3 regions of the Janthinobacterium sp. SUN118 genome follow, and region 3 is predicted to be linked to each of the others. Evidence: predicted binding sites of a transcription regulator. Region 3 holds the regulator's gene; each other region holds the start of a gene.
The links. Region 3 encodes FNR, which switches genes on or off when oxygen is low (the NO sensors DNR and NnrR bind a similar motif). Its sites were predicted from a motif close to TTGATNNNNATCAA; they were not measured.

Region 1 (3,891 bases), on a different contig from region 3:
CGACGATGCGCGCGTCAGCCGATTTCGTCAGTTCCAGCAGCTGGAAGTAGTGCCAGGTGTCGAAGAAGAACTGGCGCATCATGGTGTCGGCGTAATTGCCGTTCGGCTGCTCGACCAGCAGGCAGTTCTTGAAGTCGTGGGCGTCGCGCAGGAAGGCGATATCGTCCTCGTCGCGCCCCGCGTTTTCCAGTTCGGCCGCATAGTTGAACCACAAGCGCGTCTGGCCCAGCAGGTCCAGCGCCACGTTGGTCAGCGCCATGTCTTCTTCCAGCGCCGGGCCCTTGCCGCACAGCTGCGACAGCTGCTGGCTGAGGACCAGGGCGTTGTCGCCCAGGCGCAGGAGGTAATTGACCTTGTCATCCATCGCAGGCGCTCCCATCACAGGTTCTTGACTTCTTCCGGCATCGGGAAGAAGGTGGGGTGACGGTACACCTTGCTGTTCGATGGTTCGAACAGCGCGCCCTTGTCGCCGGGGCTGCTGGCGACGATGTCGGCTGCGCGCACCACCCAGATGCTCACGCCCTCATTGCGGCGCGTGTAGACGTCGCGCGCATGGTTGACCGCCATGGTGGCGTCGGAAGCGTGCAGGCTGCCCACATGCTTGTGTGCCAGCCCGTGCTGGCTGCGGATGAAAACTTCCCACAATGGCCATTCTTTGCTCATGTTGCTCTCCCCTATCTGTCTTATCTGTTTACGCTGCCGCTTTGTTAGCGGCTTGCTTGTCTGCATACGCGACCAAGGCATCGCGGAACCATTCGCCGTCCTCATACGCTTTCACGCGCGTTTGCAGGCGCTCGCGGTTGCACGGGCCATTGCCCTTCAAGACATTGTTGAACTCGGACCAGTCGATCTCGCCGAATTCGTAGTGGCCCGTTTCGGCATTGAATTTCAGGTCGGGGTCGGGCACGGTCAGGCCCAGGTATTCGATTTGCGGCACGGTCTGGTCGACCATGCGCTGGCGCAACTCATCGTTCGAAAACAGCTTGATGCGCCATTGCGCCGATTGGGCGCTGTTGACGGAAGCGGCGTCGGACGGGCCGAACATCATCAGCGAAGGCCACCACCAGCGGTTCAGCGCATCCTGCGCCATGGCTTTCTGCGCGGGCGTGCCCTTGCACAGCGACATCATGATGTCGTAACCCTGGCGCGCATGGAACGATTCTTCCTTGCAGACGCGGATCATGGCGCGTGCATACGGGCCATACGAGCAGCGGCACAGGGGAATCTGGTTGATGATGGCGGAACCGTCGACCAGCCAGCCGATGGCGCCCATGTCGGCCCACGACAGGGTCGGATAGTTAAAGATGCTGGAATACTTGGCTTTGCCTGAGTGCAAGGCAGCCAGCAGCTCGTCGCGCGAGACACCGAGAGTTTCCGCGGCGCTGTACAGGTACAGGCCGTGGCCCGCTTCGTCCTGGATCTTCGCCAGCAGGATGGACTTGCGCTTCAGGGTAGGCGCGCGCGTGACCCAGTTACCCTCAGGCAATTGACCGACGATTTCCGAGTGGGCGTGCTGCGAAATCTGGCGGATCAGGGTCTTGCGGTAGGCGTCCGGCATCCAGTCCTTGGCTTCGATCTTGATGCCTTCGTCGATGCGCGCCTGAAAAGCGCGTTCTTCCGATCCCATGTCGTCGATCGAGCGGACGTTTTTGAGGCCGGTTTCAACCATTTGTGCGTACATGATGTGTCTCCCATGTCGTGTTTCTTTGCTATAGCGCAAAGCGATACACGGATAATACGATACATAAAACGATTTGCATACACTTGATTTGAATCATTTCATAAATCCGTATCTTATGAGCCTTTTACGGAGGTATGATGTGAAAAAATAGTCCACGCCCCGGCGCATGGCAAAGTAAACTGCTGCTTTTATTGAAACGACCAATACGGCCAGACCAGGACCACATGAAGAACACCGCTTGCAGCGCATGGATAGCCGCCTTCCTCGCCACCGACCCGCCCCGCTCGAAGTCGCTGGTGATGACGATTTTCGGCGATGCCATCGTGCCGCGCGGCGGCGCCATCTGGCTCGGCAGCCTGATCGAATTGCTGGCGCCGTTCGGCGTCAACGACCGCTTGCTGCGCACCAGCGTGTTCCGCCTGGCGCAGGAAGGCTGGCTCAGCTCGCAAAGGGATGGCCGCCGCAGCGCCTATACGATACGTCCCGACGCGCTGGCCCGCTTCGAGCGCGCCTACCGCCGCATCTATGCGCCGCTGGTCGCGCACTGGGATGGCAGCTGGACACTGGTGATCGGCCCGGCCGGCAGCATCGGCGCCGCCGAACGGGGCGCCCTGCGCAAGGAATTGCTGTGGGCTGGCTATGGCTTGATCGCGCCCGGCATCTTCGGCCATCCGGCCAGCAATGCGGAAGCGCTCGAGGATATCCTCGCGCGCAACGAAGTGCAGGGCAAGCTGTATGTGTGCCACACCACAGAATTGCCGGGCGTCAGTACGCGCCCGCTGCGCGACATGGTGGGCGAATGCTGGGATTTGTCGGAAGTGATGGCCGGCTATGAAAAATTCATCGCCAGCTTCCAGCCGCTGCTGACCTTGCTGCAAGACAACCCCGTGTTCGACGCCGAACAAGCGTTCGTCATCCGCTCACTGTTGACGCACGCCTACCGCCGCGTGCAATTGCACGATCCGCAACTGCCCGTCGAGCTGCTGCCCGAACCGTGGCCCGGCACGCAGGCCTACGCGCTGGCGCGCGCGCTGTACCGCATCACGTATGCGGCCGCCGAGGAGCATATCCTGGCCACCCTGCGGCGCGAGGATGCGCAGGCGCCCGATGTGGAGCCGTGGTTCTACGAACGTTTCGGCGGGTTGAACACCTGAGAAAACGTCCATGGCGGCGTTGCAGGGCCCGGGCCTACGTTTGTGCTGCCTGCGGCCCTGCGCCGGGCCCCGAACATTTTGCAGGCGTTCGGCAGGCGTGCAGCAACAGGCGCTGATTAATCAGACGATTCATCAGACGATTCATCAGACGCTCATTACTTGACGACGACCTGTTTCGCCCCGGCCAGCAAATCCTGCCCCAGCTTTTCCAGCGCATTGGCCTGCACCAGCATGGTGTCGAGGATGGCGGCATTGAAGGTGAATTCGGCCGGCGTCGTGTAGCCGGGAAAGCGCAGGATGCGCAGCAATTCCTGCAAGGTCGTGCCCTTGCCCAGGTGCGCCAGCGCGTCGCTGAGGGCGCTGACTTTCTTTTCCAGCTCGCGTATGTGTTTACCGTTGTCGTCCATGATGATCTCCCGATGTTCGAGCTATCACCTTAGCAAAGCGCATCGCGCGTCGTTTGCGCCAGCACAAAGACGCAGACAAAACAGGTATCATCGCGCCATTGCACACGATGCAAAACCTCTCTTGTTTTTATCAGGAACACTCATGACCATTAAAATCAGCCAGCAATTCGATGCCGGCGCGATCGAAGTGCTGCGCGCCGACGATGCCCAATCCATCGAGCTGAACATTCGCAAGGATTCCCACGCCGACATCACGCAGTGGTTTTATTTCCGCCTGCAAGGCGCACAGGGCGAGGCGTGCACGATCCGCTTCATGAATGCAGGCAAGTCGGCCTACCCGGACGGCTGGAAGGATTACCAGGCTGTCGCCAGCTACGACCGCGAAACGTGGTTCCGCGTGCCGACCAGCTTTGACGGCACCGTGATGACCATCGCGCACACGCCGGAAGAGGAAAGCGTGTACTACGCCTATTTCGAACCGTACCCATGGGACCGCCACCTGGCCCTGATCGACAGCGCGCAAGCGTCGCCGCTGGTGCGATTGATCGACCTGGGCAGCACGGTGGAAGGCCGCGACATGAATCTGCTGGTGGTCGGCGATGCCGATGCCGAGAAGAAAGTCTGGGTCATTGCGCGCCAGCACCCGGGC
Region 2 (3,891 bases), on a different contig from region 3:
TCTTCCAGCAGGAATCCGGCCTGGCGGCTGTACTGCTCGATCATGCGGTTGCCGATGAAGCCGTCGCACACGCCCGAGACGACGCCCGTCTTTTTCAGCTTTTTCGACAGCGCCAGCGCCGTCGCCAGCACGTCCTTGCCCGTTGCCTTGCCACGCACGATTTCCAGCAGCTTCATGACGTTCGCGGGGCTGAAGAAATGCGTGCCGACCACGTCTTGCGGCCGCGCGGTAAACGCGGCGATCTTGTCCAGGTCCAGGGTCGAGGTGTTCGAGGCGAGGATGGCGCGCGGCTTCATGACGGCGTCGAGCTGGCGGAACACGGTTTCCTTCACGCCCAGCTCTTCGAAGACGGCTTCGATGACGATGTCGGCCTGCGCGATATCCGCATAGGCCAGCGTGCCGCTGACCAATGCGATGCGCTGCTCGGCCTTCTCTTGCGTCAGCTTGCCCTTCTTCACCGTGTTCTCGTAATTCCTGCGGATGGTGGCCAGGCCCTTGTCCAGCGCTTCCTGCTGCGTTTCCAGCAGCGTCACGGGTATGCCCGCGTTGGCGAAGTTCATGGCGATGCCGCCGCCCATGGTGCCGGCGCCGACGATGGCCGCGCTGGCGATCGTGCGCACGGGCGTATCGGCCGGCACGTCGGGCACCTTGCTGGCCACGCGCTCGGCAAAGAAGGCGTGGCGCAGGGCTTTCGACTCGGGCGACTGCACCAGTTGCATGAACAGTTCGCGCTCATACTTCAAGCCGTCGTCGAATTTCATCGTCACGGCGGCCGCCACGGCATCCACGCATTTCAGCGGCGCGGGGAACGGGCCGGACATGGCTTTCACCGTATTGCGCGAAAACTGCAGAAAGGCTTCGTGGTTCGGGTAATCGACCTTGCGCTCGCGCACTTTCGGCAGCGGGCGCACGTCGGCCACCTTCGTCGCGAAAGCCACGGCGGCGCTCAGCAAGTCCGCGCCCGGCGCGATGACTTCGTCGAACAGGGCCGTGCCGGCCAGCTTGTCGGACGCCACGGGCGTACCGGAAACGATCATGTTGAGCGCCATTTCCAGGCCCAGCACGCGCGGCAGGCGCTGTGTGCCGCCCGCGCCCGGCAAGATGCCCAGCTTGACTTCCGGCAAGGCCATCTGCGCGCCCGGCGCGGCCACGCGGTAGTTGCAGCCGAGCGCCAGCTCCAGGCCGCCGCCCATGCAGACGCTGTGGATGGCCGCCACGACGGGCTTGCCCGACTGCTCGACCACATTGATCAGGGTATGCAGGGTCGGTTCCGTGAGCGCCTTGGGCGAATTGAATTCCTTGATATCGGCGCCGCCCGAGAAGGCCTTGCCGGCGCCCGTGATGACGATGGCTTTCACGCTGTCGTCGGCCAGCGCCTGGCGGATGCCGGCGACGGCGGCCGTGCGCGTTGCCAGGCCCAGGCCATTGACTGGCGGATTGCTAAGGGTAATGACGGCAACGGCGCCGTTCACCTGATATTCAGCACTCATGTCTCTTCCTTATTGGTTTTGCTCAACGTATGAGGTGGTTGCAAGGGATGAAGCTTCACTATACCGCATAAAAGAACGCTCGTATTATTTTTGTCGTGGCGTGCCAGGCGGTCGCCCTGGGCGCCATGGTACAACATCGCCCACCTGCGCAGGGCGGCACGGACCGCGCCCGGCGCCAGCAGCTATCGTTTGGATATTCATTTAAATAATAAAACAGCAATAAGAAAAACATCGTTTTATTATATGAAAAATGCCCCGATATATACCAACACTGGACAATAACGACACTTTTCGCATTATTTATTCAGCCCCCTTGTTTTTCGCCTGACGCTGGGGAATAATAAAATAGTTGATTCAAATCAATACTCTGCAATTGATTTAATATTAGGCACAGTCATTGCCGAAATAGCCGTGCGTATTGCGGACATTCTCACCGATTATCACCGCGCGCACGGTCGCCATCATTTTTTCATGGATGTAAGCCATTTATGTAGTCATTACCAGATCAGTATTATCGCCCCCATTCACTTCGCCTCACACAGAAGGAAATACTATGGACGCAGCCAGCCATGTCAGCCATTCGCAGGATCTGGACTTACAAGCGATAAATACTGCACTCAACCGTGTACAGGCCGTGATCGAATTCGAACTCGACGGCACCATCCTGCATGCGAACGACAATTTCTTGAACGTGCTCGGCTATACCCTGGCGGAGGTGCAAGGCAAGCACCATGCGCTGTTCTGCGACCCCGAGTATGTGAAAACGCCCGAATACCGCAACTTCTGGGCCCGGCTGGCCCGCGGCGAATTCGACCAGGGCGAATACAAGCGCCTGACCAAGGATGGACGCGAAGTGTGGATCAACGCTTCCTATAACCCCATCCTCGACGCCGACGGCAAGCCGTACAAAGTCATCAAGTTTGCCACCGACATCACGGCCAGCAAGCGCCGCACTGCCGATTACGAAGGCAAGATCAACGCCATCAGCAAGGCGCAGGCCGTGATCGAATTCCGCCTCGACGGCACCATCATCCGCGCCAACGAAAACTTCCTCAAGGCCGTCGGCTATACGCCCGAGGAAATCGAGGGCAAGCACCACCGCATCTTTTGCGAAGCCGAATACGCCAAGAGCGACGAATATGCGCAGTTCTGGCAGAAACTGGGACAAGGCCTGTTCGACGCCGGCGAATACAAGCGCGTGACGAAGGATGGCCGCGAAATCTGGCTCAACGCCACCTACAATCCCATCTTCGACGCGGAAGGCCGGCCGTTCAAGGTGGTCAAGTTCGCCAGCGACATCACGGCCCTGAAGAAACGCAACGCCGAGTACGAGGGCAAGGTCAGCGCCATCGGCAAGGCCCAGGCCGTGATCGAGTTCGACATGCAGGGCAATGTGCTCGACGCGAACGAAAATTTCCTCGCCGTCATGGGCTACGATTTGAGCGACATCAAGGGCGAGCACCACCGCCAGTTCTGCGAGCCCGAGTATGCGAGCAGCGCCGACTACAAGAAGTTCTGGCAAAAGCTCAACCGCGGCGAATTCGACAGCGGCCGCTACAAGCGCCTGGGCAACCACGGCAAGGTGGTGTGGATACAGGCCACTTACAACCCCATCCTCGACCTCAACGGCAAGCCATATAAGGTGGTGAAATTCGCCATCGACATCACGGAGCAGGTGAACCTGGAAAACAGCATCCAGGCCAGGTCCGCCAACGACAGCCGCAAGGTCAATGCCCTGCTCGAATCCGTGGCGCGCGCGGCGCAAGGCGACCTGACCTGCAATATCGTGCCCGAAGGCGAGGAACCGATCGACCTGCTGGCCGGCGGCATCAGCAAGATGATCGTCGACCTGCGCGGCGTGATCGGCAACGTGGTGTCGGCGGCGAACGGCTTTGCCGACGCCTCGCACGCGATCGCCGAGCGGGCCACGGGCGTGGCCGTCGGCACGCAGGCGCTGGGCGCGACGGTCGAGGAAATGAACGCGTCCATCGACGGCCTGACCTTTTCCATCAATTCCATCGCCGAAAACACCTCGAACGCCGACTACCTGGCGAAAGCCACGCAGCAGGAGGCGGAAGCGGGCGCGCGCGCCGTCGCCAAGTCGATCGAGGCGATGGACTTGATCAACCGCTCGTCGGAAGACATCGGCGAAATCGTCAAGGTCATCAGCGAAATCGCCAACCAGACCAATATGCTGGCCTTCAACGCGGCCATCGAGGCGGCACGCGCGGGCGAACACGGCCTGGGCTTTTCCGTCGTCGCCGACGAGGTGCGCAAGCTGGCCGAGCGCTCCTCGCAGGCAACCAAGGAAATTTCCAAGCTGATCAACGAATCCGTCAAGCGCGTCTCGACGGGCAGCGAGATTTCGCGCCAGGCCAGCGACGCCTTCGACAAGATCGTC
Region 3 (3,891 bases):
GCCCATCAGGCCGTTGAACGCCTCCGTCAGCTCGCCGATCTCGTCGCGCTGCTGCACCGGCACGGGGGTGAAGCGGTTGCCCGAGGCGCGCAGCGACAGCAGGGTGTCGCGCAGGCGCACCAGCGGCGACAGCAGGCGCACGGTGACCCAGCCCAGCACGGCCGCGGCCAGCAGCGAGGCGCAGATGCTCCAGAGTACCAGCCGCGACAGTACGCCGTTGAACGGCTCGAACGCGTCGGCCACGGGCAGCGAGGCGGCCAGCAGCCAGTTTACGGATTTCAATCGCTTGAAGCTGTTGACGGCCGTGATGCCGCGGCTGTTGGTGCTGACCATGCTGCCTTCGCCGTCTTCCTTCAGCAGCTGCGTGGTGGTCTGGTTGGCGTTCGGCGCGCGCGGCTGCAGCAGGCGGCTGGTATCGGGGTACAGCACGTAGCGCGGCACGGCTTCGCGCGTGAGGATGAAGTAATAGCCGCTCTTGCCCACCTTGGCCGTGCGCAGGTGGCCCAGCATATTGTCCTTGTACAGGCGCAGCACGCCGATCACGATGCCGGCCACGGCGCCGTTCTTGTCCAGCACGGGCGCGACCATCTGCACGATGGGCAAGTGGCTGGTCTTGCCCAGCATCGGTTGCGTGATCATCGCCTGTTTCGTGCGCATGACGGTATGGAAGTAATCGCGGTCCGTCACGTCGGTGCCGTTGCGTCCCGGCACCTCGGGCACGTTGGCCACCACCTTGCCCTGCGTGTCGAGCACCAGCACGTCGTCGAACAGGGCCAGCATGGCGCGCTGCGTATAGTACTCGCGCAATGCGCCGGCGTCGGCCATGAGGGCGGGCGGCTGGTGGCGCGCCGTCTGGGTGATGATGTCGAGCAGCATCGCCAGCTTGTCGTCGAGCTCTTCGGCCGTGCGCTCGATCAGGGCCGTTTGCTGGACCAGCAGTACTTGCGTGAAATCGTCGCGCATGTGCTTGACCTGGATCATGGTGACCAGGGCGATCATGGCGATCGAGGTCAGGCTGGTGGCCAGCGCGACTTTTGCTTTAATGCCGAGAGGCTTCATGATTTCCTTTTCAGTCCCCGAAGGGACAGGCGGCAGATAATGCTGTCAGGAATTTTCCTATCAATACAGCAACTTGGCAAGCGCCGGCCGCGTAAATTCCCGCCGTCAAAGCAGCAATTGACGATGTTGCCATAAAATTAAATGCAGGACGTCGTTTATTCAGCGAAATTAGCGTGAATGACGGGGAAAATGGCACAGGCAAGCGCGCTATGCAGTAAACTTGTTGTTGCATTTTCAAAAAGGTAATGACATGACAGAAGCGCTACTCTCTCCAGCCTTGCCCGCCGTGAACGTGGAAGCGTTGCGTGCGCGCTGCTCGACGTGCAGCATGCATCAATTGTGCCTGCCGATGGGCCTCGACGTGGGCGACATGGACAGGCTGGACCAGATTATCGGCCGTCGCCGCAAGGTCGCGCGCGGCGCCTCGCTGTTCCGCATCGGCGACTCGTTCCAGAACCTGTACGCGATCCGCCTGGGCCACTTCAAGACTTACCAGATCAATCCGGGCGGCGAAGAGCAGGTGACGGGCTTCCAGATGGCTGGCGAACTGCTGGGCATGGACGCCATCAGCGCCGACCGCCACCACTGCAATGCCGTGGCGCTGGAAGACAGCGAAGTGTGTGAAATCCCGTTTTCCAGCCTGGAACAATTGCTGGGCAATATGCCCACCCTGCTGCGCCATTTCCACCGCATGATGAGCCAGGAAATCACGCGCGAGCAAAGCGTGATGCTGTTGCTGGGCAATATGCAGGCGACGCAGCGTTTTGCCGCCTTCATCGTCAACCTGGCGTCGCGCTACGAGGCGCGCGGCTATTCGGGCAGCAACTTCCAGCTGCGCATGTCGCGCGAGGAAATCGGCAACTACCTGGGCCTGACCATCGAGAGCGTCAGCCGCTTGCTGTCGAAGTTCAAGAAGGAAGGCTGGCTGCGCGTGTCGAACCGCGAGATCGAGATCCTGCAGCCGGCAAAATTAAAAGCCATTACGGCCGGCACCGACACCTGCAAATAACGGCACCGTCAAAACCTGCTGCGCGTCGCGCTTTGCGGCTTGCGTTGCGCGCTGTACACCGGCACAGCTGCGCTTCCCGGCCGTCCATCACTGGCGCCCGCCACGGTTTTCCCCGGCGCTGGCCTTATAGTTCCTCGTCCGCATGCAGCGCGATGCTGCGCTGCGCGGGCCAGGTCCAGATGCCCGACAGGCGCCACTCGCGCGTATTGTTTTCCACCAGCACCTGCCAGCGGCTGCGCTCGAGCATCGGCAGCGCCACCGAGAAGTTGCCCATGGCGTCGGGCTGCACCAGCAGCTTGATATCCTTTTCCGGCAAGGTCGCGTGCGCCAGGTGCAGCTGCAGCGGCGCCTGGTACGCCTTGCCGAAGCTGTGCACGGAGCCCGTCAGGCGTGCTTGCGCCACGTCGTACGCCAGGCTGGTCGACATGGCCAGGTTGCTGGCGGCCGTATCGCGCCGCAAGTCCTGGTTGATGGCCTTGCCCTGCTTGTAATAGTCGCCCACCACCAGCGCGTCAGGTTGCGTAAACGCGATATAGCCCATGAAGCTGCCGACGACGACGGACAGCCCGGGACCGATCATCAGCAGCCATGGCCAGCGGTGCTTGTACCAGGGCGCGGCGGGGGCTTGCAGTTTCAGACTGTCGGACATTGTTTTCTCCTTGTGACGGCGGCAAGAACACGGGGATTCCTGCCGCCTTTCCTGTTTAACGTGGCACGATGAACACGGCGCTTTCGCGCACGTGCAGCGACGGGTCGTCCAGCGACTGCAGCTCGATCGTGATCTTGTTCGAGCCCTTCTCTCCCACGCCGTGCGGCACGCGCAGGCGGATCGGCCAGCCCAGCGTTTCCGTTGCCTGCAAGGTCACTTCATCGCGCGTCAGCAAGGTCAGGCCCGGCAAGCCGGCAACGCTGATCCTGAAGCTCTGGCTTTGCTCCGAAGTGTTCATGATCTGCAGGCGGTAGACGTTCTCGATCATGCCATCTTCCACTTCGCGCCCCATCGAGCCGCGGTCGCGGATGACGTCCATCTTCAGCGGCGTGCGCAGGGCCAGCGAGGTACACACGGCGATGATGATCAGGGCCAGGATGGAGGTGTAGATCAGCACGCGCGGGCGCATGGCGCGCTGGCGGATCTGCTTCGAGTCGAAGTTGTTTTCCATCGCATGGTCGGTACTGTAGCGTACCAGTCCGCGTGGCCGGTCGACCTTGTCCATCACGCTGTTGCAGGCATCGACGCAGGCGGCGCAGCCGATGCATTCATACTGCAGGCCGTTGCGGATATCGATGCCGGTCGGACACACCTGCACGCACAGGGTACAGTCGATGCAGTCGCCCAGCTTGTCGTTGTTGCCGGCCTTCTTGCTCAGCGCACCGCGCGGTTCGCCCCGCTTGGCGTCATAGGTGATGATCAGGGTGTCCTGGTCGAACATGGCGCTCTGGAAGCGCGCGTAGGGACACATGTATTTGCACACCTGCTCGCGCAGCCAGCCCGCGTTGCCGTAGGTGGCCAGGCTGTAGAACAGCACCCAGAACCATTCCCACGGGCCGAAGTTCAGCGTTTGCACGGAATGGGCGAGTTCCTTGATCGGCGTGAAGTAGCCGACGAAGGTAAAGCCCGTCCACAGGGCGATGGCGCCCCACACCAGGTGCTTGGCCGTCTTCTTGGCCGTCTTGCGCAGCGACGGGCCCTGCTTGTCGAGGGCCATGCGCGCGCTGCGCGTGCCCTCGATCTTGCGTTCGACCCACAGGAAGATTTCCGTGTACACCGTTTGCGGGCACGAAAACCCGCACCACACCCGTCCGGCGATGGCCGTGACGAGGAA

Region 1: the regulator FNR is predicted to act here: its motif matches at 1,765-1,778, upstream of paaA (1,2-phenylacetyl-CoA epoxidase subunit PaaA).
Region 2: the regulator FNR is predicted to act here: its motif matches at 1,840-1,853, upstream of O0880_RS11895 (PAS domain-containing methyl-accepting chemotaxis protein).

What each region holds. Positions count from the first base shown of each region.
Region 1 is NZ_JAPUBV010000001.1:384,483-388,373, reverse strand. It holds gene paaC (1,2-phenylacetyl-CoA epoxidase subunit PaaC) at 1-379, opposite strand, end outside; gene paaB (1,2-phenylacetyl-CoA epoxidase subunit PaaB) at 379-663, opposite strand; gene paaA (1,2-phenylacetyl-CoA epoxidase subunit PaaA) at 692-1,681, opposite strand; gene paaX (phenylacetic acid degradation operon negative regulatory protein PaaX) at 1,906-2,835, shown strand; gene O0880_RS01805 (hypothetical protein) at 2,991-3,242, opposite strand; gene O0880_RS01800 (M14-type cytosolic carboxypeptidase) at 3,385-3,891, shown strand, end outside.
Region 2 is NZ_JAPUBV010000001.1:2,636,360-2,640,250, reverse strand. It holds gene O0880_RS11900 (3-hydroxyacyl-CoA dehydrogenase NAD-binding domain-containing protein) at 1-1,490, opposite strand, end outside; gene O0880_RS11895 (PAS domain-containing methyl-accepting chemotaxis protein) at 2,044-3,891, shown strand, end outside.
Region 3 is NZ_JAPUBV010000002.1:707,047-710,937, forward strand. It holds gene O0880_RS18855 (response regulator) at 1-1,059, opposite strand, end outside; gene fnr (fumarate/nitrate reduction transcriptional regulator Fnr) at 1,310-2,068, shown strand; gene O0880_RS18865 (FixH family protein) at 2,193-2,717, opposite strand; gene ccoG (cytochrome c oxidase accessory protein CcoG) at 2,773-3,891, opposite strand, start outside.